DNA from 4 places in the Mesorhizobium sp. M7A.F.Ca.MR.176.00.0.0 genome. Region 4 is predicted to be linked to each of the others. Evidence: predicted binding sites of a transcription regulator. Region 4 holds the regulator's gene; each other region holds the start of a gene.
The links. Region 4 encodes PhoB, which activates phosphate uptake and scavenging genes when phosphate is short. Its sites were predicted from a motif close to TGTCATNNANCTGTCAT; they were not measured.
Positions count from the first base shown of each region.

Region 1: the regulator PhoB is predicted to act here: its motif matches at 5,296-5,312, upstream of ppk2 (polyphosphate kinase 2).
Region 2: the regulator PhoB is predicted to act here: its motif matches at 3,373-3,389, upstream of pstS (phosphate ABC transporter substrate-binding protein PstS).
Region 3: the regulator PhoB is predicted to act here: its motif matches at 2,649-2,665, upstream of EOB59_RS12975 (esterase-like activity of phytase family protein).

Region 1 covers NZ_RZTC01000026.1:12,800-20,051, reverse strand. The annotation lists gene EOB59_RS11380 (enoyl-CoA hydratase/isomerase family protein) at 1-499, opposite strand, end outside; gene EOB59_RS11375 (DUF2066 domain-containing protein) at 696-1,523, shown strand; gene hemB (porphobilinogen synthase) at 1,612-2,649, shown strand; gene EOB59_RS11365 (nucleotidyltransferase domain-containing protein) at 2,690-2,986, shown strand; gene EOB59_RS11360 (HepT-like ribonuclease domain-containing protein) at 2,967-3,335, shown strand; gene EOB59_RS11355 (dihydrofolate reductase family protein) at 3,572-4,219, shown strand; gene ppk2 (polyphosphate kinase 2) at 4,268-5,188, opposite strand; gene EOB59_RS11345 (aldo/keto reductase) at 5,464-6,507, shown strand; gene EOB59_RS11340 (hypothetical protein) at 6,684-6,836, shown strand; gene EOB59_RS11335 (DUF982 domain-containing protein) at 6,903-7,136, opposite strand; gene EOB59_RS11330 (GntR family transcriptional regulator) at 7,249-7,252, opposite strand, start outside.
Region 2 covers NZ_RZTC01000016.1:64,810-72,061, forward strand. The annotation lists gene EOB59_RS08220 (cation:dicarboxylase symporter family transporter) at 1-12, opposite strand, end outside; gene EOB59_RS08225 (transporter substrate-binding domain-containing protein) at 15-854, opposite strand; gene EOB59_RS08230 (SDR family NAD(P)-dependent oxidoreductase) at 1,041-1,733, opposite strand; partial or broken gene EOB59_RS36065 (esterase) at 1,928-2,035, shown strand; gene EOB59_RS08240 (anhydro-N-acetylmuramic acid kinase) at 2,103-3,218, shown strand; gene pstS (phosphate ABC transporter substrate-binding protein PstS) at 3,595-4,599, shown strand; gene EOB59_RS08250 (Na/Pi symporter) at 4,678-6,402, shown strand; gene EOB59_RS08255 (GNAT family N-acetyltransferase) at 6,484-6,912, opposite strand.
Region 3 covers NZ_RZTC01000031.1:13,252-20,503, reverse strand. The annotation lists gene EOB59_RS12985 (trimethylamine methyltransferase family protein) at 1-113, opposite strand, end outside; gene EOB59_RS12980 (FAD-dependent oxidoreductase) at 126-2,537, opposite strand; gene EOB59_RS12975 (esterase-like activity of phytase family protein) at 2,781-4,265, shown strand; gene EOB59_RS12970 (L,D-transpeptidase) at 4,351-5,136, opposite strand; gene EOB59_RS12965 (MATE family efflux transporter) at 5,283-6,785, shown strand; gene EOB59_RS12960 (SH3 domain-containing protein) at 6,871-7,252, opposite strand, start outside.
Region 4 covers NZ_RZTC01000020.1:18,681-25,932, forward strand. The annotation lists gene pstA (phosphate ABC transporter permease PstA) at 1-525, shown strand, start outside; gene pstB (phosphate ABC transporter ATP-binding protein PstB) at 543-1,367, shown strand; gene phoU (phosphate signaling complex protein PhoU) at 1,394-2,101, shown strand; gene phoB (phosphate regulon transcriptional regulator PhoB) at 2,118-2,807, shown strand; gene EOB59_RS09550 (ROK family protein) at 2,824-4,071, opposite strand; gene xylF (D-xylose ABC transporter substrate-binding protein) at 4,342-5,382, shown strand; gene EOB59_RS09560 (sugar ABC transporter permease) at 5,525-6,877, shown strand; gene EOB59_RS09565 (ATP-binding cassette domain-containing protein) at 6,889-7,252, shown strand, end outside.

The DNA of each region.
Region 1 (7,252 bases), on a different contig from region 4:
TCAGCGCCAGATACATGCCGAAGGAGCCGCCGAGATCAGGCAGCAGGTGGCTGGCGCCAACATCCGGAAAAAAGCCGATGCCGACCTCCGGCATGGCAAATTGGGCATTCTCGGTCATCACCCGGTGCGAGCCATGGAAGGAGATACCGACACCACCACCCATGACGATACCGTCGATCAGGGCGACATAAGGTTTCCTAAAACTGTTGATGCGGGCATTGAGCCGATATTCATCGGCGAAGAACTCGACCGGCGGTTTTCCCGCCCGGCCTGTCTCATAGACATGCAGGATATCGCCGCCGGCCGAAAAGGCCCTGCCCTCTGCCTTGACGACGATGACGTCGATGCCCTGGTCGGCTTCCCAGGCGGAAAGGGCAGCGTCGAGCGCCCTGATCATGCCGTGCGTCAAGGCATTGAGCGCCTGCGGCCGCGTCAAGGTGACGACGCCGGCCCGGCCCAGATGTTCGAAGCGGATCTCGTCGCCTCCGCCAAAATCCATCGTGAAGAATCCCTCCCCCGGCCGCCGGGACTGAAGTGCTAAAGCGTGGCGCATGGGTGCGTCAATGGCGAGCACACCGGTGCAAGCTCTGGCCCGGACCAGGAGCCAGTGCTAAAAATCGAACTGCAATATTGGAAAACTGGATAGAGTTCATAGCAGCGCAGCTCTGGCGGGGCTTCGAACGGGACGATTGTTCATGACTCGATTTTCGCACCTTGCGCGGATGGCAATTGGCCTGAGCATCGGCTTGGCTGTTCACCCGGTCACGGCGGCGACTTTGGAAGACCTCTACAATTCGCAGACCATCGTCAACGGCAAATACGAGAAGAACCGCCAGTCCGGCTTCAAGCGCTGTCTCGATGCGGTTCTGGTGCGGGTTTCCGGCGATCAGCGCCTTCCGGCAAAACCTGAAATGACGGCATTGCGCGACAAGGCCGGCAGCTTCGTCGCTGGCTTCCACTACCGCGACCGCATGGAAGGCATTCCCAACCATGACGACCAGGGCACGTACGATCGGCCTCACAATCTCTACTGCCAGTACGGGCCGGCTGAAATCGACCCAGTGCTGGCTTCGCTCGGCAGCAGGCCGTGGCTGGCCGAGCGGCCGCGGCTGGCGGTGTTTTTGGTGACCGAGCGCGGAACAATGCATTACGCGCTCGATGCCGACGACGACCGTGGCATGCCGATGCGCGAATCGTTCGGCAATGCCGCCGTACCGCTGGCCATGCAGGTGGCTTTTCCCACGGCGGCGCAGCTGTCGCGGGCTGGATTGGACGATCAGGCGCTTCGCAATGCCGAGATGACGAAGCTCGACACACTGGCGAAGAAGACCGGCGCCGACCAGGCGCTTTCCGGCAGTCTCGTCTGGAGCGACAAGGAACTGGGCTGGATCGCCGACTGGCGGCTGGCCGCGGCCGGCAAGACCTACATCTGGCAGGTGCGCGGCGTCAATTTCGACGAAGCTTTCCGCGTCGCCATCAGGGGCGCGGCACAGATTCTGTCAGGCAATGGGCAACCCGAATAGACCTCGACCGCGTCGCTGGCACAATCGTGCCGCATTGGTCAGCAGCGGGAGCTCGTGGTAAAAGCCTGCCCGAACGAGAGTATTGGCGATGAACAAATTCACCCCCGCAAAGCCCGCCGGCGCGCGCGGCGTCGACGAGATCACCGGCAGCCGCCGTCTGCGCCGCATGCGCAAGGCCGACTGGTCGCGCCGTCTCGTGCAGGAGAACCGGCTCACGGTCGACGACCTGATCTGGCCGATCTTCGTCGTCGAGGGCAAGGGTGTCCGCGAGCCGATCGCCGCCATGCCCGGCGTCTTCCGCCTGTCGATCGATCTCGCCGTCAAGGAGGCCGAGCGCGCGGCAAAACTCGGCATTCCGGCACTCGCCACCTTCCCCAATGTGGACATCTCGCTGCGCGACCAGACCGGCTCGCACATCCTCGATCCCGACAATGTCATCAACCGCGCCACCCGTGCGATCAAGGATGCGGTGCCGCAGATCGGCATCATCACCGACGCCGCGCTCGACCCGTTCACCAGCCACGGCCATGACGGCATCCTGCGCGACGGCATCATCGTCAACGACGAGACGGTGGAACAGGTGACCGCCGCTGCCGTCATCCAGGCGGCCGCCGGTGCCGACATCATCGCGCCGTCCGACATGATGGACGGCCGCATCGGCGCCATCCGGGACGCGCTTGACGCCAATGGTTTTCAGGATGTGGCGATCATGTCCTATGCGACCAAATTCGCCTCGGCCTTCTACGGTCCCTATCGCGAGGCGGTGGGCACCGCCGGTCTGCTCAAGGGCGACAAGAAGACCTATTACATCGACCATGCCAATTCCGACGAGGCGGTGCGAGAGGCCGAACAGGACATCGCCGAGGGCGCCGACATGCTGATGGTCAAGCCCGGCCTGCCCTATCTCGACATCATCCGGCGGCTGAAGGACGAGTTCCAGATGCCGACCTTCGCCTACCAGGTGTCGGGCGAATATTCGATGATCAAGGCGGCAGGCGCCAATGGCTGGATCGACGGCGAGAAGGCAATGCTGGAATCGCTGCTCGCCTTCAAGCGCGCCGGGTGCGACGGCATCTTGACCTATTTCGCACCCGAAGTGGCGGAGATGCTGAAGGGGGGCCGCTAGGTAGCTTTGGAATTTTAACGCAATCCGCTAGAATGAATTCATGAGCAGGAATGAGGTCATAAAGCGGTTGCAGAGAAATGCAGATGCCATCAAGGGCATGGGCGCGACTTCGCTTTATCTGTTCGGATCGATTTTACGGGGCGACGCAGGGCCTGACAGCGATCTCGACCTCTTCATCGATTATGATCCTGCAAGACGCTTTTCGCTGATTGATCTGGTCGGCATCAAGCAATTTCTTGAGGAGAAGATGTCAGCGGAGATCGATATCACCACCCGCGACAGCCTCAATCCCATGTTGAAGGCCGACATCGAACAATCTGCTGTGCGCATATTTTGATGGCAGTGCGCCGGATCGAACCGATTCTAGCCGAAATCATGGAGGCCCTGGACGGCATCTTGCTGCCGCCGCGGGCAAGACGCTGGATGACTTTAATAGCGACTGGCTGCTCCGACATGGCATCGAGCGCGGGATCGAAATCATTTCCGAAGCTGCCCGCCACATTCCCGATGATTTGGCAGCCCTTGCTCCCGAGATTCCATGGAAACAAGTTCGTGGGATAGGCAACGTTTTGCGTCACGAATATCACAAAACCTCCGGTGCGATAGTATGGGCGGTGGTGACCGACAGCCTGCCGCCACTGCGTCTTGCTGTCGAACGTATGCTCGAAGCGTCGCAGCGCCGATAGTTGTGGCTGACACTTGCGGCAGCATCCTGTTCGCGTCGCAAGGAAGGAACCGCGATATTTCTCTCGTCATAAGCAATTGCATGGCAACGGAACATTTGCTCGCGTCGAGACTGCCGGATCTTTCTGCTCTGCACGTGCGGTGCGGCAAAGTTCTTTGAAAATACCGGTTGCAATTCACAATCAGCTTGCTACAAACAACTGCTTGCAAAATACAATCGGTTATCGAGGAGGCTCGCATGTCCAAACTTCGCGTCAACGCTTTCACCCTGTCGCTCGACGGCTATGGCGCCGGTCCCGATCAGGATCTGCAAAATCCTCTCGGCGTCGGTGGGGAATCCTTGCACAAGTGGTTTGTCGACACCTGCACCTTCCGCGAGAAGGTGCTCGGACAAGATGGCGGCACCACCGACGTCAACGAGGCGTTCGCGGCGCGCAGCTTCGAGAATGTCGGCGCCTGGATCCTCGGCCGCAACATGTTCGGGCCGATCCGCGGCGAGTGGCCTGACGACAGCTGGAAGGGCTGGTGGGGCGACAACCCGCCCTATCATGTGCCGGTTTTCGTGCTCACCCATCACAAGCGGGAACCGATCACGATGGAGGGCGGCACGACTTTCCACTTCGTCACTGACGGTATCCATTCAGCTCTTGAACAGGCTAAGGCTGCCGCTGGCGGCAAGGACGTGCGGGTCGGCGGCGGCGTCGCCACCATCCGGCAATATCTGCAGGAAAAACTGATCGACGAGATGCATCTGGCGATCGCGCCGGTGCTGCTCGGCTCGGGCGAGAACCTTTTCGCCGGCCTCGATATGCTCAAGCTGGGCTATATCTGCAGCGAGCAGGTGGCGACGCCGCTTGCCACGCACGTCACCATCAAGCGGGCGTAGTTACAGCTTTTTCTCCCCGTCACTATACGGGGAGAAGGGAGCGATCCATCAATACTTCTCCGGCACGTAGAGCTCGCGCGGCAGCACCTGGCGCTCGTATTCGGGGTTGAAGACGCGCTCCGGCAAAGTGATCTCCTCGTGCGGCACTTCCTCGTAAGGCAGCTGCTTGAGCAGATGGTCGATGCAGTTCAGCCGCGCGCGCTTCTTGTCGTTGCCCTCGACGATGAACCAAGGCGCTTCCGGGATGTTGGTGCGGGCGAAGGTCTCTTCCTTGGCCTTGGTGTACTGCTCCCAGCGCACACGCGACTGCAGATCCATCGGCGACAGTTTCCACTGCTTCATTGGATCATGGATGCGCATCAGGAAGCGCATCTGCTGTTCCTCGTCGGTGATCGAGAACCAGTATTTGACCACGGTGATGCCCGAGCGGACCAGCATGCGCTCGAACTCCGGCACGTCGTGGAAGAATTCTTCGACCTGATCGGGCTGGGCAAAGCCCATCACCCGCTCGACGCCCGAGCGGTTGTACCATGAGCGGTCGAACAGCACGATCTCGCCGCCGGCCGGCAGATGCGGGACATAGCGCTGGAAATACCATTGCGACTTTTCGCGCTCGGTCGGTGCCGGCAGTGCCACGACGCGGCAGATGCGCGGGTTGAGCCGCTGGGTGATGCGCTTGATGACACCGCCCTTGCCGGCCGAATCGCGTCCCTCGAAGATCACCACCAGCTTCTTCTTGTGGTAGGCGACCCAGGACTGCAGCTTGATCAATTCGGACTGCAGGGTGATCAGGTCGCGAAAATATTGCATGCGATCGATCGAAGGCGGATGCGAGTTCTTGTAGATCTTGGCGATCTCCATCGACAGCGCCGGCTCCGACATTTCGAGCTCATAGTCTTCGTCGAGCGTGTCGGCGAGTTCGGCTTCAAGCCAATCCCGGGCCGGAGAATTCTGTTTTAGCTCGGTCATTATCGGCTGCTCCACTTGCAAGCTCTGTCGATTCAGGTCCGGCGCCCCAAACTCCGGCTTACAGCCCGGAACGGCAACGCCTGAGCCGACTTCAATATAGGCCTGCAATGACGGTTTTATTGCAGCCTGACCTGATCGCCACCACTGCAAAACCCGCGAGGCATGATCGATCCGCCGCCCTGGCATCGAGACATACCGCGCAAATTGTCATACAAATAGCATCCACATTGGGGCGCCCTTCCCAACCTCTTCTCAATGCAATCGCGAGGACCGACATGGAATACCGCACTCTCGGCCGTTCCGGCCTGAAAGTATCGACGCTGACCATGGGGACCATGACGTTCGGCGGCGCCGGCGCATTTTCGGCTGTCGGCAAGACAGACCTGGACGAGGCGCGCCGGATGATCGATCTCTGCATCGACGCCGGCATCAATGTCATTGACACCGCCAATGTCTATTCGAATGGCATTTCGGAAGAAATCATCGGCGAAGCGCTCGGCGGCAAGCGCAAGGGTGACGTGCTGATCGCCTCCAAGGCACGGATGCGGATCGGCAAAGGCCCGAACGATGAAGGCCTGTCACGCCATCACCTGATCCGCGAATGCGAGAAAAGCCTGAAGCGACTCAGGACCGACGTCATCGACATCTATTTCCTGCACGAATGGGATGGCGTGACACCGCTGGAGGAAACCATCGGCGCGCTCGACACGCTGGTTGCCCAAGGCAAGATCCGCTATGTCGGCTGCTCCAACTATTCCGGCTGGCAGGTGATGAAGGCGCTCGGCATCAGTGACAGCCATCATCAGCCGCGCTTCGTCACGCAACAGATCCATTACACGCTGGAAGCGCGCGAGGCGGAGTACGAGTTGCTGCCGATTTCCGTCGACCAGGGGTTGGGCGTTCTGGTCTGGAGCCCGCTCGCCGGCGGATTGCTGTCCGGCAAATACCGCCGCGACAGCCCCACCGCCCGCCAGCTTGCCGGCTGGTCCGAACCGCCGATCCGCGACGAGGACCGGCTGTGGCGGATCGTCGACGTGCTTGTCGAGATCGGCACGCAGCGCGGCGTGTCGGCAGCGCAGGTGACGCTGGCCTGGCTGCTTGGCCGGCCGGCCGTCAGTTCGCTGGTGATCGGCGGCAGGACGGAAACGCAGTTCCGGGACAACATCGCGGCGGCAAGCCTGGTGCTTTCCGGCGAGGAGCGCGAGCGCCTCGACGCGGTCAGCCGGCCGCCCTTGCTCTATCCCTACTGGCACCAGCAGCTGACGGCAAAGGACCGTTTTGGTGCTGCAGATCTGGTGATTGACCGAAGCGGCATCTGATCGGCAAATCGATGGCGATAGGTATTGGCCGCCGCAATGATGGACCTGGCCCCTTCATTGCGACGCGCATCTTGCAAGCCTGGCCATCATCGACGCACTATCGCTTCAGCTGTTGTGTTTGACGGCTAATGCTCCTAGGCAGGACCAGAGCCGCGAGGCAGTGAAAAGGAGCCAATATGGCGCGACCACCAAACTACGATCAGGAACGCAAGGAACGCGACCGCCAGAAGGCGGCCAAGAAGGCCGAGAAGCTGGCAGCCAAGGTTGCAGCGCGGGAACGTTCGAAGCCCGAAGACGAGACTGAAGCCGAAACCGAAACGGCAAAGTGACGGCAAACGGCCCGCAGATGCGGGCCGTGCCTCAATCCAGATTGCCGCCCCAAATGTCGGCTTGTGTCAGGCGGGCGCCTTGTCGCTGACGAACACGTCCACTTCGCGTGCTGCCGCGATGAAGGCACGCCTGGCGTTCATCGCCGGCTTGTCGCCGGCGAGTGCGTCATGGCAGGCCTGCAGGGCCGCGCGATGCTTGGGGCTGCGCTTGCCGGGCCAGCTGTTGAGGAGGTAGTCGGAAGCCTCACGCGCCGTGCGCAAGAGCTGAGTGCTTCCCGCCGCGACTGACTTCACAGTCACAGGTGTTTCAAATCGGTTGTTTTCCATGGCCGCTCCTTACGCCATCGGCGTCTGCGAAGCGAGGCGAAAGTGCGCATACGTCCAGACGCCGCTTTGCGCCCTTCATCCACCTTTAA
Region 2 (7,252 bases), on a different contig from region 4:
GGAGATGGCCATCGTCAGGCTTTGCTCCCCAGGCGATAGCGGGCGATGATCTCATCCGTGTTGAGAATCTGCTGACCCCGCGCGAGATCGAGATAGAGATCGACAAAGGCCGCGAGGTGCGGATTGTCGGGCCGCACGCCGACTGCGATCGTATCGACCTTGTCGGTCAGCGTGATCGAGCGCGCGACAACCGTCATCGACGGATCGTCGACCATCAGCTTCTTGATCTCGAAATCATCGCGATAGGCCATGTCGATCGTCCCGTTTCGAATCGCATCGATGATCAGATCCCAGCTTGCCAGGCGGTGGATTTGCGCATGCGGGAAGGTCGTGGCCGCATAGGTGGCGAATGAAGAGCCCTCGATCACGCCAAGATCGCCTGAGAAATCACGGACGATCTGTTCGGCCGGTTTGCCTTGCGCGATACGCGCCAGGTTGAGGCGGTTGGCGATCAGCCCTTGCCGCAGCATGGCGTAGGGGCGGGAATAGATGATCGACCGGCCGCGCTGAAGCGTCCGGCTGAGCTTGCCAATCGCCATGTCGGCCTGTCCGGAACTGACCTGACTGACGATATCGTCGAACGTTGCGGCGGATCGGTCGAATACCGGCTCGACGCCAAGCGCCGCGGCGATGCCGTGGGCCAACTCCATGTCTATGCCATCGTCCCCCGATCCGTCGGCCGGAAAGAACGGATTGGAAGCGAAGGCCGGCATTGCGATGCGCAATGCATCGCCGCTCGCGATAGGTTGAGGGGCGTTCTCCGCCTGCTGTCCCGGAGTGCTGGCTGCGCGGGCTTGTGAAATCAGCAACCCGCCGCTCCCGGCCGCAAGCAGTGTACGACGTGTAACCGACATGCGCGTTCTCAATTAACCCGGGAAAGCTGCAACATGCACAACCCGCGTTAAACAAACGTATATATTACACTGTGCCTTTTTATGTATTGGATAAGCAGCTCAGCGCCACAAAATATCAGCATTGCCTAATATATTAGGAAAAGCGGAAGGATCGCGTTGCTTCCCGCCGGGCGATCAGGTGGGTTGTCAAAACGTCTCAATCCAGGGCCGTAACTCAAGCTCCGAGCTCCAGGCGCTGCGATGCTGGCGATGGGTTGTGAGATAGGCCTCGGCGATGGCATCCGGCGACAGGCGGCGGTCCGGCCGGTCGGGATCGGCTGCCTGTCCGGGCGGCGCGATCTGGCCGTCGATAATGAAATGGACGACGTGGATGTTCTGCGGGGCGAGTTCGCGGGCCATGGACTGCGCCAGGCCGCGCAGGCCGAATTTCGGCATGGCAAAGCCGGCCGAGCCGGGAAAGCCCTTCACACTGGCAGTGGCGCCGGTGAACAGGATCGAACCGGATCCCCGGACAAGCAGCCGGCGCGCCGCCTGCTGGCCGACCAGGAAGCCGCCATAGGCGCCGACCAGCAATGCCTGTTTGACCGCTTCCGCATCGAGCTCGGCGATCGGGCCGCGGGTGCGTGCGCTGGCGTTGAACACCACGAGCGCCAGCGTGCCGGCCTTGTCGGCGGTGTCGAACAGCCTGGCGACGGACGCAGCGTCGGCGACATCCGTCTCAACGGCCAGAGCACCGGTTTGGTCGATCAGAGCGCTGAGCTTCTCGACGTTGCGGGCGGCCAGAACCACGCGAAAGCCTTCGCGGGTGAGAAGGCGCGCAAGCGAGGCGCTCAGACCAGCGCCCGCGCCTGCAATAACGGCCACATCGGATGAGGTCATGATTTTTCTCTCCTTGCGGATTTCGGCGGAAGCGTTTCGCCAGATCAGGCAAGGTCGCGCCTTCGCGGCCGGCAGGCAAGAGGTGGCATCGCTGCGGTTGTTGAGCCAGACGGCCGCAAACCGGCGTTGCGCGGTCCGGTATCGCCAGTGGCGCTACGAGGATAGGTCCGCCTCGGCACCGCGACCCCCGCCTCGACAGGGGCAAGGCTTGGACCTTGCTCACCAACCGGATCCATCCGACACGTGATTTCGACAGAGGAACCGTTTTGCTTCGTCAAGCGGTCGGCGATCTCATCAATGGGGACTGGAGCATGGTCCCGAAAAGTGGGAAACGGTTTCGGAAAGATCATGCTCAACAAGGAAACGACTATGGAACCAATCTGGGCCGTCGGCCTGATGACCGGCACGGTGCTGGACGGCAACATCGACGTCGCGCTGATCAAGACCGACGGCGAACGTATCGAGGATTTCGGCACCTATCGGCTGATGCCCTATCCTCCGTCGATCCGCTCCCTGCTGGAAGAGACGCTGACGGAGGCGCGGGCGTGGAACTTTGTCGGGCCGGAGCCGGCGATCTTCCACACCGCGGAGGAAGCCCTGACGCGTGCCCAGTCAGCAGCCGTCAAGGAATTGGTCGAAGGCTATGGCATGACGATGGCCGATATCGGCGTCGTCGGTTTTCACGGCCAGACCGTTCTGCATCGCGCGCCGCAGGTTGGACGGTTGGGCCAGACAAGGCAACTCGGCGATGGTGAGCTGATGCATGCCATATTGGGTACCAAGGTCGCTTACGATTTCCGCTCGGCCGACATGCGCGCCGGGGGGCAAGGCGCGCCGCTGGCCGCGGTCTATCACACGGCGTTGATGCGCGGCGCCGGCGCCAATGGCGAGGTGGCCGTACTCAATCTCGGCGGCGTCGCCAACATCACCTGGTGGGATGGCATCGACAATGTCGTTGCCTTCGACACCGGACCGGCCAACGCACCGCTGAACGATTTCATCAAGTCGAAGGGGCTCGGCGAGATGGACCGCGACGGCGCGCTCGGCGGTGCGGGCAAGGTGGACGAGGCGCGGCTGGCCAAGCTGCTGCAGCACCCCTATCTCACCAAGCCCTATCCCAAATCGCTGGACCGTTTCGACTTCGGCGCCGCCATGGCGGACGGGCTGGATGCGGAGGATGGCGCGGCACTGCTGACCGCCTTTACCGCTGGAGCCGTCGGCAAGGCACTCGACCTCTTACCAAGCCGTCCGAAAAAACTGGTGGTCAGCGGCGGCGGCCGCCACAACCCGACCATGATGGCGATGCTGACCAGCCGTGCCGGCGTCGAAGTGGTGCAGGCCGAGAGCCTCGGCTGGAGCGGCGATGCGGTCGAGGCGGAGTGTTTTGCCTTCCTCGCGGTGCGCGTGCTGCGCGGCCTGCCAATCAGTTTTCCGAGCACGACCGGCGCACCGCGGCCGATGCGGGGCGGAAAACTCGCCAGTTAGAGCCTCTTCCATCCCGGAACGGGATGGTCTCTATCTCAGTGTTTGAGGATGACCTTTCCCGCCCGGCCGACTTTCAGGCGATGCGGCTTTTTGCTCAGGTTTTGCAGTCGAAAGGTCTTCGGAATAGTCGAAAAGCTTTTCCGCCGGGACCCACTGTCATCCAACCGTTAAGAAGAATTAATACAAGACAACAGCGATCTTGTTTTCAGCTGACGCCTCATTTCGCAGGCGTATGGCCATTGATGCGCGCCTACATAGCGGCGGCAGTATAGTTGGGATTCAATTTATGTTGTCAGCAGGTTTAGCCTTATTGCGCGGTGCACGGCCGACGGTTTCGGGGGCGGCAGCTGCGCTCGCCCTTGCAATCATCGGGGCCATGATCGGATCCGCTGCGCGGGCTGAGCCCATTCGCGGTGCGGGGTCGACACTGGCCGCGCCGATCATCGGCAAGTGGGCAACGACATACAAGGCTGCACGCGCCGACGGCGGCGACTTCTTCACGCTGGACTGGACCGTCGATTATGAACCAGTCGGATCCCTTGCCGGCCTGATGCGGCTTGCGCAGCCCGAACTGGATTTCGCCGCCACGGATGTTCCCGTGCCGGCTGATGATCTCGCCAGGAACGGCCAGCAGCAATTTCCGATCGTCATGGGCGGGATCGCGGTGGTCGCCAATCTCGATGGCCTGCCGGAGCAAGGTCTGCGCCTCTCCGGCCCGGTGATCGCCGACATCTATCTGGGCAAGATCAAGTCCTGGTCCGATCCTGCGATAAGGGTGCTCAATCCCGACATAGCCCTTCCCGATCTCGCCATCAGCGTCATCCACCGGCAGGACGGTTCGGGCTCAACCTATGTCTTCACCGAGTTTCTGTCATCGACAAGCGAAGACTGGAAGACGAAGCTTGGAGCCGACACTCTGATCGACTGGCCGCTCGGGACAGGCGCGGAAGGTACGCAAGCGCTTCTTCGTGCCGTGGCTGCGAGCAAGGGAGCGATTGCCTACGCCGAATACGGCCAGGTTCTTCGCGCCGGCCTTCCCTTCGCAGCGGTCCAGAACAAATCCGGCAAGTTCGTCAAACCGGACCCGCAGGGCGTGCAAGCAGCGGCCACCTCCGTCGCCTGGGGGGAAACGACCGACTTCTTCGCCTCCCTCACCAATCGCAGCGGAGATGGTGCGTACCCGATCAGCACGGCGGTGTTCGCCGTTGTCCAGGTCGCGGGACGTTCGGAACATCGCTATCGCCGCGTGCATGATCTTTTCCGGCTCGCCTTCGCGCAAGGTGCCGGCGACGCCACCGCACTCGGCTATGTGCCGCTGCCGAAAGCGCTCATTGGCCAGATCGAACAGTATTGGGCAAGGCAATTGCCGGTCGGAAACTGACCCGAACGAAAGCTGCCTTGCGCAGCAACTGAACTTCATACCGCGTCGTCGTGGCGACTTGTTGGGGGCCTGCCTGAAATGGACATAGATATCTTCAAGGACATCCTCGTGCCGGTGATCGGCGGCTTGGGCATCTTCATGCTCGGTCTGGATTTCATGGCAAACGGCATCCAGGCGCTGTCGGTCAACCGGATGCGCGACTTTCTCGCCAAGGCAGCCGGTACGCCGGTCAAAGGCGTGCTGGCGGGAACGCTGATCACGGGCGTCATCCAGTCGTCGACGGCGATGAGCGTCATGGTCGTCGGGCTGGTCAATGCCGGTGTCATCGCCCTGCGGCCGGCGATCAGCGTGATCATGGGCGCCAACATCGGCACCACGCTCGGCAACGGGCTCATCGCCCTGCCGCTCGGTCCGCTCGGATTGATCCTGGCCGGCGTGTTCTCGCTGGTCTACTGCTTCGCCAAAAGCGAAAAGGTGAAGAACATAGCGCTCGCCTGCATGGGTTTCGCTCTGATCTTCTACGGCCTCAATTTGATGACCGGCGGCCTGCGTCCGCTTCGCAACCTGCCGGAAGTCATGGCGCTGCTGCAGACGCTGACGGCCGACTCCTACCTCAACCTTTTCAAATGCGTGTTCATCGCCGCCGGCGTGACCGCGATGATCCACTCGTCCTCGGCGACGATCGGCATCGTCATGGGCCTTGGCGCGGCGGGCATTCTCGACTGGACAACCGCCGTCGCCTTCTCGCTCGGCGCCGATCTCGGCACCACGATCACGTCGTGGATGGCTTCGCTCAACCTTTCGAAGAACGCCAAGCGGACCGCCTATGCGCACATCTCGTTCAATATCATCGGGGTGTGCATCACCATCCCTCTGTTCTTCGTCTCCATCCAGGTGCTGGAATGGGCCATGCAGTTCTTCGGCGGCGATCCGGCCGTTCCGGTGATTGTCGACGGCAAGGAGACCTTCCCCTTGGTGCCGGTCGCGGTCGGCCTCTACTCGACCTTCTTCAACGTCTTCAACACAGTGCTGCTGTTCCCGTTCATCGGCGTGTTCGAGCGGGCGCTATCGCGTGTCGGCCACACGGATGCCGACGACGCGGAGGATTTCTCGACGCCGAAATTCCTCGACCGCAAACTGGCCAGCGATTTTGCCAAGGCCATTCCCGCCGTGCAGCAAGAGACGGCCCGCCATCTGGAGGCCGGCGCCATGTTCCTCGACATCGCACGCTCTTCCAAGAAGGCGCCGTCGGATCCGGGCGAGCACTATCTGGCGACCGACATCCTCAGCCGCGATATCCGCGCCTACACCGCCGCGCTGATGAAGGAGGATCTGCCTTACGAACAGCTCGATCTGATCGCCAGCCTGATCGAGGAAGCCGACTTCACGGCCGCCCTGACGGAATCGATGCATCAGGTGGCGCGCCGCGTCAGGCGCGAGAAGTTCAGCAACCCAGCGCAAGCCATCGTCGACGTCGCGCTGAACAAGCTCGACACGTCGCTGCGCGAAATCTTGCCAACTTACGGAATTTCCAGCCCGCAGATGCCGGCCGGCCATGTAAATCTGCCTGGGGTCGAGGAACTGCGTGCCCGCACGCTGGCGCTCGGACCGAATGCCGGTGCCGCCGAACGCGGCACGATCCTGGCCCTGCTCGGGTCGATCGAGCGTGCGGAAATCCTGATCCATCGCATCGATGCCGAGCGCAGATCCGTAAACCGCCAAAGCGTGCTCGCCCGTGCGTCGGCACGCAAGGAAACCAGAGCAAGCCCGATGGGAGACCCAGGCCTGGTTCCGGCCGAGTAACGGTCCGCCGGACCATAACCACCTTCGTTCGGATTGCGGGTCAGGCAGGAAGACAGTCCATCCCGGTTCCGCAGGGATGGATCAGACCAACGCCAGCCTCTTCTGTAGAAAGATGCGGCTGCGGCCGATAGGGAAATCGGCAAGCGTTCCAAAGGGTTCGTAACCCTGACGCTGGTAGACCTTGGCGGCATTCGGATTGAAGGTGTCGATCCAGGCATTCCGGCAACCGCGTGCCATGGCTTCCTGTTCGGCCGCATCCAGCATCTTGCCGGCAATGTGCTGGCCGCGCAGCCGCTCATCGACCCAGAGCCATTGCAGGTAGAGCCAGCCCCAGGCGGTGTAACCGGAAATGCCAGCGACGACCGCGCCATCCTCGTCGCGCACAAACACGGCAAGCGCCTTCCTTTCGGAAGCGCCGACATCACCGTCGTTGAACGCCGCCAGCCTTTCGGCGAGAAAGGTAAGGTCTTCCGGCAAGGGATTTGCCGTCGTTTCCAGTGTCGTGTTCATCGCTTTTCCGGGTAGTGTCCCAGTTTGATTTGGGCGTTTACCCCTGCCTCAACCACCAGTCTGACGCCCAAAATCCTAAGCCGAGCACAATCAATGTAACCGGCCAATAAGCAATCGCCCAAGTAAAGCCGATGATCGCCGCCCACAGGAAGCCCCCTCCGTGGCGTTCTCCCAGGAAAACTTGGAGGATAAGCAACCCCGCGAATAATAGGCCGAGCCATCCAAGAACGAGAACTTTAACCTTCAGGACACGCTCCTCCCTTCCTTTCCACGAGGTATAGGCGGTTTCGCCTGCGCCTCAAACGCGACCGACGATCTTCTGAATTCAAACTGAGACATT
Region 3 (7,252 bases), on a different contig from region 4:
AACGGGTTCTTCAGCGAATGGTAATTGGGACGGCGGCTGCTTTCGCTGCCGGCCTCGCCCGTGCGTCCACGCCGGCGCTCGCGCCTGCCGTCCCGTGCCGCGTCATCGACCATCGGAAATCCTCCTCATTGCCGCATTGCCTTGCCCAGGGGATCATAGGGCGAGGCCGCGACGACATGCGCCGGCCGTTCCTCCCCCACGACATGCACGGAGAGCGCGGTGCCCTCGCCCGCGAAATCGCGGTCGACCAGCGCCAGCGCCAGGCTCTTGCCGATCGTATAACCGTAACCGCCCGAGGTGACGAAGCCGACGCGCCGGCCCTGATGCCAGACCGGCTCGAAGCCGCTGGCATCGGCGTCGAGCGCATCGATTTCCAGCGTCACCAGGCATTGGCCGCTGCCGGCCTCCCGCTGCTTCAACGCTGCTTCGCGGCCGATGAAGCCGCTCTTGCCGAAAGCGATGAAGCGGTCGAGACCGGTCTGGCCCGGCGTGTAGCCTTGCGTGAATTCGCGCGACCAGATGCCAAAGCTCTTCTCCAGCCGCAGTGCATTGAGCGCGTAATAGCCGATTTCGGCAAGGCCGAGATCCTCGCCCGCCGCCAGCAGCGTTTCGCGCAGAGTGGCATGCATGGTCACGGGGCAACTGATTTCGAAGCCGAGCTCGCCTGATATAGACAGCCGCGCTACACGGGCCTGCACCATGCCGATGTCGAATGTGCCGCAGGCCATGAACGGCAGCGCTGCGCCGGACACATCCTGATGCGTCGTTCGCTCCAGTATTTTGCGCGCATTCGGCCCCGTCAGCAGGAAGCCGCTCATCGTGTCGGAGAGGTCGTCGACGGTGACGCCTTCAGCCGCATGGCTCTCGAACCAGCGCATGTGGAATTCCCGGAGATAGTAGGAGCCCATCAGCCAATAGCTGCCGCCGCCCCAGTTAAAGACGGTGAGGTCGCCCTTCAGCCGTCCGTCATGACCGAGCATCGGCGCCAGGCCGGCCCGCCCCGGCTTCGGCAGCCTGCAGGCGAGCAGCCGGTCGAGCCAGGCTTCCGCACCTGGCCCCGCCACCGCATAGCGCGAATAGGCCGAGATATCGACGAGACCGGAGGCGCGCCGCACCTGCAGCGCCTCGTCGCCGACGATGTCGAAGGCGTTGGAGCGCCGCAGCGTCGTGTTCTCGGCAAATCCCATCGGCGCGAAATAGGCCGGGATTTCCAGCCCCCAGGAAGCCGTCCATTCGCATCCCGCGGCCGTCATGCCCTCATAGGCGCCGGGGCGTTTCAGCGGCCGGCCGGCGGGCAGCCGTTCATTGGGAAAGGTCATGACGAAGCGGCGCGAGTAGAACTGGCGCGTCGTCTGCTTGAGATATTCCCGGTTGGCGGCGAAGGCACCATAGCGGGCGACGTCCATGCCGAAAATGTCGGCCTGCGGCTCGCCATAAATCATCCATTCGGCCAGCGACTTGCCGACGCCCCCGCCCTGGCTGAAACCGGCCATGACGCCGCAGGCGACCCAGTAGTTCTTCAATCCGCGCACCGGCCCGACGATCGGATTGCCATCCGGCGTGAAGGTGAAGGCGCCGTTGACCCATTTGCGGATGCCAGCCGTCGCCAGGCAAGGAAAGCGCTCATGCGCCTTGGCGAGTTCGGGGCTGATGCGGTCGATGTCTTCCGGGATCAGCTCGATGCCGTAGTCCCATGGCGCGCCATCCATGTTCCAGTGCTTCGGGTTCTGCTCGTAAACGCCGAGCAGCACGCCCTTGCGCTCCTGCCTGAGATACGAAAAGCCGTCGAGATCGACGGCGATGCCGATTTCCCTGTCCAGCGCCGCGATCTCGGGAATGTCCTCAGTGATGAAATAATGGTGCTCCATCGGCGTCACCGGCAGATCGACGCCGGCCATGCGGCCGAGCTGCTTTGCCCACAGCCCGCCGGCATTGACGACATGCTCGGCGATGATGGTGCCCTGCTCCGTGACGACATCCCAGCGACCGTCGGCGCGCGGCTTCAACTCGACCACCCGGTTGCGCAGGATGATGTCGGCGCCGCGCTTTTTTGCAGCGCCGGCATAGGCGTGCGTCGTGCCGTACGGGTCAAGGTGACCCTCGTTGGAATCATGCAGGCCGCCTAGCACGCCGGTGACGTCGACGATCGGGCAGATCGCCTTGATCTCGTCGGGCGTGACCAGGCGCGCGGTCTCGATGCCGACCGACTGAAACACCGCCCAGGCCGATTTCAGCCACTCCCAGCGCGCGGGATCGCTGGCGATGTTGACGCCGCCCGTCATGTGCAGGCCGATATCCCAGCCGGATTCTGCCTCGATCTCGCGGTAGAGATTGATGGTGTAGTCCTGCAGCGCGGCCACGTTGGGGTCGGCGTTGAGAGCATGGAAGCCTGCCGCCGCGTGCCAGGTCGAACCGGCCGTCAGTTCGGCGCGCTCGATCAGCGCCACATCGCTCCAGCCAAATCGCGTCAGATGATAAAGGACGGAGGCTCCGACCACGCCACCCCCGATGACGACTGCGCGGTAGTGCGACTTCAAGGCTTCCCTCCACAGTTAGTCCGAAGGCTGGAGCATATATGCACTAGACATAAGTGTCTAGTGCCGCGCGCGCGCATCGTTTTTCGTCGACCGTCGGCATGCACTGCGGATTGTCACGCAAGCATCATGTTCGCGCCGTAGACCGCGTTTCGGGGAGGCTTGCACGGCATCATCGATGTCGAACCTCTTTCAGTTTTTCGTCCCGCGACCGCTCCGGCACATCCGTCACAAAGAGGATTATCCATGAAACACCTGTATCGAACCGCGTCGCTCGGCGTCGCGCTGGCCTTGTTCACCGCCTTGACGCCGGCGCTCGCCGACAGCACCGCGACCGTCGGCGGCACGAGCTTTGTCAACAAAGGGCTGGTCGGCGTCGGCCGCATCCCGGCCGCTCAGCGCGACAAGTTCGGCGAGACGTTTGGTTCGGGCTCGGGCATGTCGATCGACACATCAGGCTGGACGCATGAGGCCGCCGGCTACAAAGGTTCGCTCTGGTTGCTGCCGGATCGCGGCTACAATGTCGTCGGTACCACCGACTACCGGCCGCGCCTCAACACCGTCGCCATCGAGTTTACCCCGGTGGCACCAGGTGCGGCACCTGCTGCCGGCCAGCGGCAGACCGGCGTCAAGGCAACGCTCGCCGACACCATGCTTCTCACCGACGACAAGGGGGCTGATGCCACAGGCCTCGATCCGCTCAACGGCGTGCGCGCGGCAAGCGGCGACATGCCGATCCTGCCGCAAGCCGACAATGGCAAGCTGGCGCTCGACAACGAGGCGATCGTGCGGCTGCCCGATGGTTCGATGTTCATCTCCGACGAATACGGCGCGAACATCTATCGGTTTTCCGCCGACGGGCATCTGCTGTCGGCAACCCAGCCACCGGCCGCGCTGGTGCCGATGCGCCACGGCACGCCGAACTTCGCCTCGGACAATCCGGGACCCGGTGCCGCCGAGCCCGATCCGAAGGATCCCGACACCGGCCGCCAGAACAATCAAGGCCTCGAAGGCATGGCGATGACGCCCGACGGCAAGTTCCTGATCGCCGTGCTGCAGTCGGCGGCCAGGCAGGACGGCGGCGATTCCGGCTCGACCCGCCAAAACACCAGGGCGCTGGTCTATGACGCGTCCGACCTCGCCCATCTCAAATTGGCGCACGAATATGTCGTGCCGCTGCCGGTGTTCAGGGATGCCAAGCGCAAGACCAAGGTCGCCGCGCAGAGCGAGATCGTGGCGCTCTCCGACAAGAGCTTCCTGATGCTGGCGCGCGACAGCGGCAACGGCCAGGGCCTGAAGGGCGACGCCTCGCTCTATCGCCAGGTCAACGTCGTCGACCTATCCACCGCGACCGACATCGCCGGCGGCGCCTTCGACGGCGCTGACAGGCCGGTCGCCCCCAAGGGCGTGGTCGACCCATCGGTGACACCGGCCAAGCTGACGCCATTCATCGACATCAACGACAGTGCCGAGCTCGGCCGCTTCGGCCTGCACAATGGCGTGCCCAACGACCAGGATAACCTGTCCGAGAAGTGGGAGGCGATGTCGGTGGTCAGCGTGCTCGATGCGAAGCTGCCCGACGACTACTTCCTGTTCGTCGCCAACGACAACGACTTTCTCGCCCAGGACGGTTTTCAGGTCGGCGCGCCCTACAAGGCCGAAGACGGCGCCAATGTCGACACCATGTTCCTGGTCTATCAGGTCACGCTGCCGGGACTGGCCAAGAAGTAACGACCACTGCACGGACGGGCGCGCTTGGCGCGTCCGCCCGGAGCACTATTGCTGGTGTTTTTCCAGGCAGATTGATTGAGAAGGCTTACTTCAAGAACTCCGCGTCCTTCGGGACGCCCGCATCTATCGGCTCGGCGGTTCTGCTCGACACGGCCATGATCTTGCCGGCGGCCAACAGGTTGGGACGCACGAAGACCTGAGCGGGGCCGTTGACGCGGCTGTAGAGGTCGATGATGTCCTGGTTCATGAAGCGCACGCAGCCCGACGAAGCGTTCTTGCCGATGGAATCCCACTCCGGCGTGCCGTGCAGCCGGTACATCGTGTCCTTGCCGTCGCGGAACAGATACAGCGCGCGGGCGCCCAACGGGCTCTGCGGGCCGGGCGGCATGCCGTCCTTGTATTTCGCCAGTTCCGGCCGGCGCTGGATCATCTCCGGCGGCGGCGTCCAGACCGGCCACTTCTTCCTCGCCTGGACCACGGCGCTGCCGGTCCATCCGAAACCGGCTTTGCCAAGGCTGACGCCATAGCGAATAGCTGTGCCGCCCTCGCGCACCAGATAAAGGAAGTGCTCAGACGTATCGACGACGATCGTGCCGGGTTTCTCCCCGGTCGGATCAGCCACGATCTGGCGCACGAATTTCGGATCGACCTTGGCAACCGGGATTGCCGGCAGTTGATAGCCCTCGTCGACACGCGCCGCATACATGCTTGCGGCATCGCCGAAAGCCGGATCGCTCGGCGGTGCTGCATCCGGCGGCGGCGGCGCCACGTCTGTTGTTGTACACGCCGAAACAGCCAGGGCGCCCAAAGCGGATGCGCCGAGAAACGCGCGCCGGTTCAGGCGCACAGAAAACAGCGGAATATCGGACATGCCCCCCCCCCGGGCTTATCCAAGATCTGATAGGAATGCGGCCCCACGCATCGAGGATCAATATCCCATTCCGGAAGCTTTGAGAACATGATTAGATCAAGGCACAACCTGTGTTCCGTTGTATCGGCAATCATCGCGGACGCGACTTGAAACAAACCTTCGCCGAGCTGCCCGCCATGGACGAAAAAAATCCCCCGCGCCGGCGCACCGGCGACCTGACCAGCGGCCCGATCCCGCGCACGCTCTTGCTGTTCGCCCTGCCGGTGCTCGGCTCCAACGTGCTGCAGTCGCTCAACGGTTCGATCAACGCCGTCTGGGTCGGCCGTTTCCTCGGCGAATCGGCGCTGACCGCCACCTCCAACGCCAACCTCGTCCTGTTCCTGATCCTCGGCACCGTGTTCGGCATCGGCATGGCGGCCACCATCCTGGTGGCCCAGTCGGTCGGTGCCCGCGACCTGCCCGAGGCGCGCCGCATCGTCGGCACCAGCGCGACGTTCTTCTTCCTCGTTTCCGTTATCCTCGCGGTCTGCGGCTGGATCTGGGTCGACGCCATTCTCAACACGCTCGGCACACCGGCCGATGCCTTGCCGCTCGCGCGCTCCTATCTGCGCATCATCTTCGTCGCCGTGCCGATGATGAACCTTCTGTCCTTCGTCATGACCGTGCTGCGCGGTGCCGGCGATTCACGCACGCCCTTCTTCTTCATGGCTCTGGCCGTCGTCCTCGACATCGTGCTCAACCCATTGCTCATCCGCGGCATCGGACCGTTTCCCGAACTCGGCATCGCGGGCTCCGCCACGTCCACGCTGATCGGCCAGACGGTAAGCGTGATCGCCATCCTGATCGTGCTCTATGTGCGCAGGCATCCGCTGCGGCTGGCCGGCGCCAACCTCGCCCTGCTGCGGCCCGATCCCACCTTGCTTCGCATCGTCGTCGTCAAGGGCGTGCCGATGGGTCTGCAGATGATCGTCATTTCGGCGGCGGCACTGACGGTGATGGGCATCGTCAATTCCTACGGCTCACAGGTCGCCGCCGCCTACGGCATCGCCGCCCAGCTGTGGACCTATATCCAGATGCCGGCGCTCGCCATCGGCGCCGCGGTGTCCTCGATGGCGGCGCAAAATGTCGGCGCCGGGCGCTGGGACCGGATCGGCCGCATCGCCGCCTCCGGTGTCGGCTTCAACCTGGTCCTGACCGGCGCACTGGTTGCAGTGCTGTCGGTTTTCGACCGTTCGGTGCTGAGCCTGTTCCTGAGCAGCGACAGCGCGGCGATCGACATCGCCGTCCACATTAACAATGTCGCCTCGTGGTCGTTCATTCTGTTCGGCATAACCATCGTGCTGTTTGCCACCGTACGAGCCACGGGTGCCGTGATGCCGCCGTTGATCATCCTGGTCATTTCGGTGCTGGTCGTGCGCACCGGCTTCGCCTATTTCATGCGTGGCGTGATCGGCGAGGAAGCGCTGTGGTGGAGTTTCCCGGTGGGTTCGATCAGCTCGCTTGTACTGGCGGCGGCCTACTACCGTTTCGGCCGCTGGCGCACCACGCACATGATCGAGAACAGACCGGCAGCCGGCGAGCCGCCGGACACCGGTCTTGGCGTGCCACGCGGACGCGCGCATCTTTCGCCTGAAACACCGAACGGCTGAAGTACCCGTCAGGCCATGGACATGGCGGCAGGGCCGCAATTGATTTGCCGCCCTGCCCGTCACGCCAGACCCGGCGCAAATGAACCTATTTGCAGGAGAAGCCGGGCGCGATCTTGCACTTGCCGGGACGTGGCCTGTGCGGCCGATGGTGCGGAGGACGGTGCGGCTTGTGCCAGTGTGGCGGCCGATGCGGCGGACGCACGATGATGATTGGCGGGCGAACGATTTGGGAGCGTTCGAGATAACCGGAGCTGGCCCAGCCGCTCACGCCGCCGCCATGAATTCTGCACCAGCCCGGCTGGCAGCCGGTGACATTGACCCTGAAGCCGCCGGGCAGCGTTCCGACCCTGGCATATCCCGCTCCCGGCCCACTACGGACATTGAGATTGGTCGTGGTGTGGGCGCTGTAAGCGAAGGCTGCGGCGGACGTCCCGAAGACCGCGGCCATTATGGTCGCGAACACAAGC
Region 4 (7,252 bases):
CTGGCAGCGGTGCCGTCAATCGTCTTCGGCTTGCTCGGCCTCGCGGTGTTCATCAATTTCCTGGGCATGCCGCGCTCCGCCGCTTTCGTCGGCGGCCTGGTGCTGACACTGATGACGCTGCCGACGATCATCATCGCGACGCGCGCTGCACTTGCCGCGGTGCCGCCGTCGATCCGCTCGGCGGCTCTCGGTCTTGGCGCCTCCAAGATGCAGATGGTGTTCCAGCACATCCTGCCGCTTGCCGCACCCGGCATCCTCACCGGCACCATCATCGGTCTAGCGCGTGCGCTCGGTGAAACCGCGCCCCTGCTGCTAATCGGCATGGTCGCCTTCGTCGCCGATCCACCGACGACGCCTTTCGATCCGGCCACCGCGCTGCCGGTGCAGATCTATATGTGGGCGAACGAGGCCGAGCGCGCCTTCGTCGAGCGCATGTCGGGCGCGATCATCATCCTGCTCGTCTTCCTCATGGCCATGAACATCACCGCGATCGTGCTTCGGCGTCGGTTCGAGCGGCGCTGGTAGAAAAAAGGCATTTTGGTATGAACATCATGACCGAACAGTCCCTTGAAAATGCAGTGGGCGATAAGATGAACGCCAAGTCGAACGAAGTGATCAAAATGCGCGGCGACAAGGTCGGCGTGTTCTATGGCGAGAAGCAGGCGCTGTTCGATGTCAATCTCGACGTCCGCCTGAATCAGGTGACGGCGCTGATCGGCCCCTCCGGCTGCGGCAAGTCGACCTTCCTGCGTTGCCTCAACCGCATGAACGACACCATCGATTCCGCGCGGGTAACCGGCAAGATAACGCTCGACGAAGAAGACATCTACGACAAGAACATCGATGTCGTTGAACTCAGGGCGCGCGTCGGCATGGTGTTTCAGAAACCCAATCCGTTCCCCAAGTCGATCTACGAGAACGTCGCCTATGGCCCGCGCATCCACGGATTGGCCAAGCGCAAGGCCGACATGGATCAGATCGTCGAGTCGAGCTTGAAGAAGGCGGCGATCTGGAACGAGGTGAAGGACCGTTTGCAGGAACCTGGCACGGGTCTTTCCGGTGGCCAGCAGCAGCGTCTGTGCATTGCACGCGCCATCGCCGTGTCACCCGAGGTGATCCTGATGGACGAACCGTGTTCGGCGCTCGACCCGATCGCCACTGCTCGCGTCGAGGAACTGATCGACGAACTGCGCCAGAACTATACGATCGTCATCGTCACCCATTCGATGCAGCAGGCAGCGCGCGTGTCGCAGCGCACCGCGATGTTCCATCTAGGCTATCTGGTCGAGGAGGGCGCCACCGACAAGATGTTCACCACCCCCGACGACAAACGCACCCAGGACTACATCACCGGCCGGTTCGGCTGAGCTCAGGCATATGAGGGACGAAGATCATGGGTGAACATACCGTTGCATCTTTCGATGAGGATCTGGAGCAGATCAGCCAGCTGATCCGCGACATGGGCGATCTCGCCCGCTCGATGGTCAGTGGCTCGACCAAGGCTTTGCTCAATTCGGACAATGCGCTGGCGCAGCGCGTGGTTTCCGACGATGCCATCATGGATGCCCGCCAGCGCGAGCTGGACGATCGCGCCATCACGCTGATCGCCAAGCGCCAGCCAATGGCCAACGATCTGCGTGCGGTGGTCGGTTCGATCCGCATGGCCGGCGACCTCGAGCGCATCGGCGACCTTGCCAAGAACATCGCCAAGCGCGTCGGCACTGTCGGGCTGAGCGTCACGCCGCACGATCTTTCGCATTCGATCGACGCGATGGCGCAGCTGGTGCTGATCCAGGTGCAGGGGGTCGTCGACGAGTATGCCGCCGCTGACGCGGCAGCGCTTGCCACGCTCAGAAACAATGATGAACGCATCGACGTCAAATACACCTCGGTGTTCCGCGAGCTGCTGACCTACATGATGGAAGATCCCCGCAACATCACGGCGTGCACGCACCTGTTGTTTTGCGCCAAGAACCTCGAGCGGATCGGCGACCACGTGACCAACATCGCCGAAAATGCCTACTATGTTTTGACCGGCACGCAGCTGCCAGCCAATCGTCCGAAGCAGGACGAGACGGCAATGTCCGCGCCAGCGGCATAACAGGGGTGACCAGCCGATGATCGCACCACGCATCATGGTGGTGGAGGATGAGGAGCCGCTAGGCGTGCTGCTCCGCTACAATCTTGAATCCGAAGGTTACCAGGTCGAGGTGGTGACGCGCGGCGATGAGGCCGAAATCCGGCTGCAGGAGAACGTTCCCGATCTTCTGGTGCTCGACTGGATGGTGCCTGCGGTTTCGGGCATCGAACTCTGCCGGCGCCTGCGAATGCGTCCCGAGACCGAGCGGCTGCCGATCATCATGCTGACCGCGCGAGGCGAGGAAAGCGACCGCGTGCGCGGCCTGTCGACCGGCGCCGACGACTATCTGGTCAAGCCCTTCTCGACGCCAGAGTTCATGGCCAGGGTCAAGGCGCTGCTGCGCCGGGCCAAGCCGGAAGTGCTGTCCAGCGTGCTAAAGGTCGGCGATATCGTGCTCGATCGCGAGTCGCACCGTGTCTATCGCAAGAAGAGCGAGATCCGGCTTGGGCCGACGGAATTCCGCCTGCTCGAATTCATGATGCGCCATCCAGGCCGCGTGTTCTCGCGCAGCCAGCTGCTCGACAATGTCTGGGGCGAGACGATCTACATCGACGAGCGCACGGTCGACGTGCATGTCGGCCGGCTGCGCAAGGCGGTCAACAATGGCCGTATGCCTGATGTCATCCGCACGATCCGTGGGGCCGGATACGCCATCCGAGAGGACTGAACTCCCTCGTTTGAACTCACGCCACGTTCTTGCCGCCGAAACCGGATCTCGCCTGCACGCCCGGCGCAAAAATCTCCTGATCGACGAAGATCAGCGCCCGCATGGCGCAGCCCTCGCGGATCAGCGGCAGTTCGTTCGGCTCGGTGTCGAAGGAAATCGATTTGGAATGCTGGCCGCCGGCGGTCTGGGCAATCGCTTGCCGCAATGCCGGCTCGATCAGGTCGAAGGCGGCGGCGCTGACACCGACCATGGCGACCGGCGCCGGATCGATCAGCGCGAACAGGCTGCCGAGGCCGTAGCCGAGCGCTTCGCCGGCCTTGCGATAGGCTTCCCGTTCGGGTCCGTCACCTTCGCGGGCCGCGGCAGCCAGGGCGCGCATGTCGGCGTCGCTGACATCGGCAACGGGTTCTGCATCCTCGCCCATCTGCCTGGCGTTGCGCCAGATGGCGTAATTGCCCGCATAGGCTTCGACGCAGCCGCGCCGTCCGCAGCGACATAGCGCGCCGTTCGGCCGATGGATCATGTGGCCGAATTCGCCGCCCGAAGAATGGGTGCCGGTGAACAATTCGCCCTTCAGCACCAGTCCCATGCCGATGCCGTGCGACAAAAGGATAGCGATGAAATCGTCGCGGTAACGATCGGGGTCGCGCCAGCGCAGCGCCACCGCCATCATGTTGCAGTCGTTCTCCATTATGGCAGGGATGCCGAACTGGTCTTCGAATATGTCAGCGAAGGCGATGTCGGTGTGCGGCGTGATCGGCGACCACAGCATGGCGCGGGCACGGGTGTCGGTGATGCCCTGGATGGCCAGCGCGATGCGGGCGATGCTGCGCACGTCCAGGTCGGGATCTGCCAGGCGGCGCCGCACGATGGCCGTGCATTCCCCGATCAGCGACTCGCGCGACATCGTCAGCGTGTCCAGCCGGCGCTGTTCCTCGGATATTACCTGGCCGGCATAGTCGATGACGGCGACGGAGAGGAAGTTCAGCGACAGCACCACGGTCATTACCGCGGCCGCTTCCGGATTGAGACTGAGGCCGACCTGCGGCCGGCCGCGTTTGAGTGAGCCGGCCTCGCTCGGCTTGCTTTCGGTCAGGATGCCTTCGACGATCAGGTCCGCTGAAATCGCCGAGATGGTCGAATGGCTGAGGCTTGTGGTCGCGGCGATCTCGGTTCGCGACGGCTGTCCGGCGCGGCGCACTGCCGCGATCACCATGGCGCGGTTGCGGCGGCGCAGATCGTCGTGGCGGATTCCGACCGACATGTTCTTTCATATCCTCCCGGTCGCTGCGGTTCCTCCTGCCCCTGGAACGCTGTCGGTGACGCCGGTAAATACTGGCAGAAGCTGCAGGCCGTGTCATTTATTTATTCCGAGACTCGAAAAAAACTCGAAATGACATCAAAATCCATCAGAATCGATGTTGACAGCGTTCGGGCGTTGGCCCAGTATTTTTTCGAGGCTCGAAAAAATAGAGCCTCTGTGCCGGCCCTCGGGTCAGTTTGGTCGCGCCATACGCGGCGCAGGGAGGATAATATGAAAAGATTCACGGCCGCCATCCTGGCGGGTGCCGCCATGTCGCTGACGCTCGCGTCTGTCGCGCAGGCGAAGGACAAGGTCGTCGGCGTTTCGTGGTCCAACTTCCAGGAAGAACGCTGGAAGACCGACGAAGCCGCCATGAAGACGGCGATCGAGGCCGCTGGCGACAAGTACATCTCCGCCGATGCGCAGTCCAATCCCGGCAAGCAGCTTACCGATGTCGAAAGCCTGATCTCGCAGGGCGCCAATTCCCTGATCATCCTGGCGCAGGACGCTTCGGCCATCGGCCCGGCCGTGCAGAAGGCGCTGGACGAAGGCATTCCGGTCGTCGGCTATGACCGGCTGATCGAGAACAAGGACGTCTTCTATCTGACCTTCGACAACAAGGAAGTCGGCCGCATGCAGGCCCGCGAAGTGTTCAAGGTCAAGCCGGAAGGCAACTACGTCTTCATCAAGGGCTCCGGTGCCGATCCCAATGCCGACTTCCTGTTCTCGGGCTCGATGGAAGTGCTCAAGGAAGCCATCGACAGCGGCAAGATCAAGAATGTCGGCGAAGCCTACACGGATGGCTGGCTGCCCGCCAACGCCCAGAAGAACATGGAGCAGTTCCTGACCGCCAACGACAACAAGGTCGACGCGGTGGTCGCGGCCAATGACGGCACTGCCGGTGGCGTCGTCGCGGCGCTGACGGCTCAAGGCTTGGCCGGCACCGTGCCGGTCTCGGGTCAGGACGGCGACCACGCCGCGCTGAACCGCATCGCCCTCGGCACGCAAACCGTGTCGGTGTGGAAGGACGCGCGGGAGCTCGGCAAGAATGCCGCCGAGATCGCCTCGCAACTGGCCGACGGCAAGAAGACGAGCGACATCGCCGGCGCCAAGGACTTCACGACGCCGGGCGGCAACACCGTCAAGTCGCTGTTCCTGACCCCGGTTGCCATCACCAAGGACAATCTCAACGTCGTCATCGACGCCGGCTGGATCAAGAAGGACGAAGTCTGCGCGGGTGTCGCCGCCGGCAGCGTCGCGGCCTGCAACTGATCCGTACCACTTTGCAATATCTGAACGCCGCGGCCCAAAAGCCGCGGCGTTTTCTCAAAGAATTCTGTTTCCGCATCATGCGGATAGCTTCTAGGCTGGGCTCCGGCATGCGCGTCAGACGGCCAGCCGGTGGGAGGAAACCATGACCGATACGACGTCAAACCCGCAGACCGATACGGCGCGCGCGTCGGAACTCGGCGCCGTCGCCCGGTTCCTGAAGGCGACCGAGATCGACACCCGCATGCTCGGCATGATCGGCGCGCTGCTGGTCATCTGGATTGGGCTGCATGTCATTTCCAGCCTGCGCCTTGGCGTCAATCCGCTCGATTTCGACAGCCGCACCTTTCTCACGCCGCGCAATCTGTGGAACCTGTCGGTGCAGACATCCGCGGTTGCCATCATGGCCTGCGGCATGGTGCTGGTCATCGTCATGCGCAACATCGACCTGTCGGTCGGTTCCGCCGAGGGCCTGATCGGCATGGTGATGGGATTTGCCCAGGTGCATTTCCTGGTGCGCTTTGTCGGGCTCGAACTCGGCAACCCGTGGATCTGGGTCCTGGCACTGGTCATCGGCCTGGCGCTCGGCCTGTTGATCGGCGCTTTTCAAGGCTTCGTCATCGCCTATCTCGAAGTGCCCGCCTTTATCGTGACGCTGGGCGGCCTGCTGGTCTGGCGCGGTGCCGCCTGGTGGGTCACGTCAGGCCAGACCGTGGCGCCGCTTAACGCCACTTTTCAGCTGATGGGCGGTGGGCCGGCGGGATCGATCGGCGCGACCTGGAGCTGGGTCGTTGGGATCGTCGCCTGCCTCGCCGTGGTGTTTGGGCTGTTCAACGGGCGGGTGCAGCGCAAGCGTTTCCGGTTTCCGCTACGTCCGATCTGGGCCGAGGCGCTGCTTGGAGTCGTCACCTGCAGCGCCATCATGGGTGCGGTCTGGCTCGCCAACTCCTACCCTTGGCCGATCGGCATCGTGAACAGATATGCGGCCGCCAACAACATCACCGTTCCCGAAGGCGGCCTGTTCATCGCCCACGGTATCGCCATACCGGTGCTGATGGCTGTCGCCGTCGGGCTGGTGATGACCTTCATCACCAACCGCACCCGTTTCGGCCGCTATGTGTTCGCCATCGGCGGCAATCCCGAGGCGGCTAATCTCGCCGGCATCAACACGCGATGGATCACCATGAAGGTGTTCATGATCATGGGCGTGCTGGCCACGATTGCCGCGGCGATCTCCTCGGCCCGGCAGAATTCGGCCACCAACGTGCTTGGAACGCTCGACGAACTGCTCGTCATTGCAGCCGCCGTGATCGGCGGCACGTCGCTTGCCGGCGGATCGGGAACGATCATCGGCGCCATGCTGGGCGCGCTGCTGATGCAGTCGCTGCAGTCCGGCATGGTGCTGCTCGGCGTCGACTCGCCGCTGCAGAGCATCGTCGTCGGGGCCGTACTGGTCATCGCCGTGTGGCTCGACACCGTCTATCGCAAGCGCGTCTAGGAGGGCATGCCATGAATGACAAGACTGCTCCTGCAGCCACCGCGCTGATCGACATGAGGAACATCTCGATCGCGTTTGGCGGCATCCGCGCCGTTGACGACGCCTCGATCGATCTTTTCCCCGGCGAGGTCGTGGCGCTGCTCGGCCACAATGGCGCCGGCAAGTCGACATTGATCAAGATCCTGTCCGGCGCCTACAAGCGCGATTCGGGCCAGATCTTCGTCAACGGCGAGGAGGCATCGATCTCCAATCCACGCGACGCCAAGAAATACGGCATCGAGACGATCTACCAGACGCTGGCGTTGGCCGACAATGTCGACGCCGCCGCCAATCTGTTCCTCGGCCGCGAGCTGATGACCGCCTGGGGCACGCTCG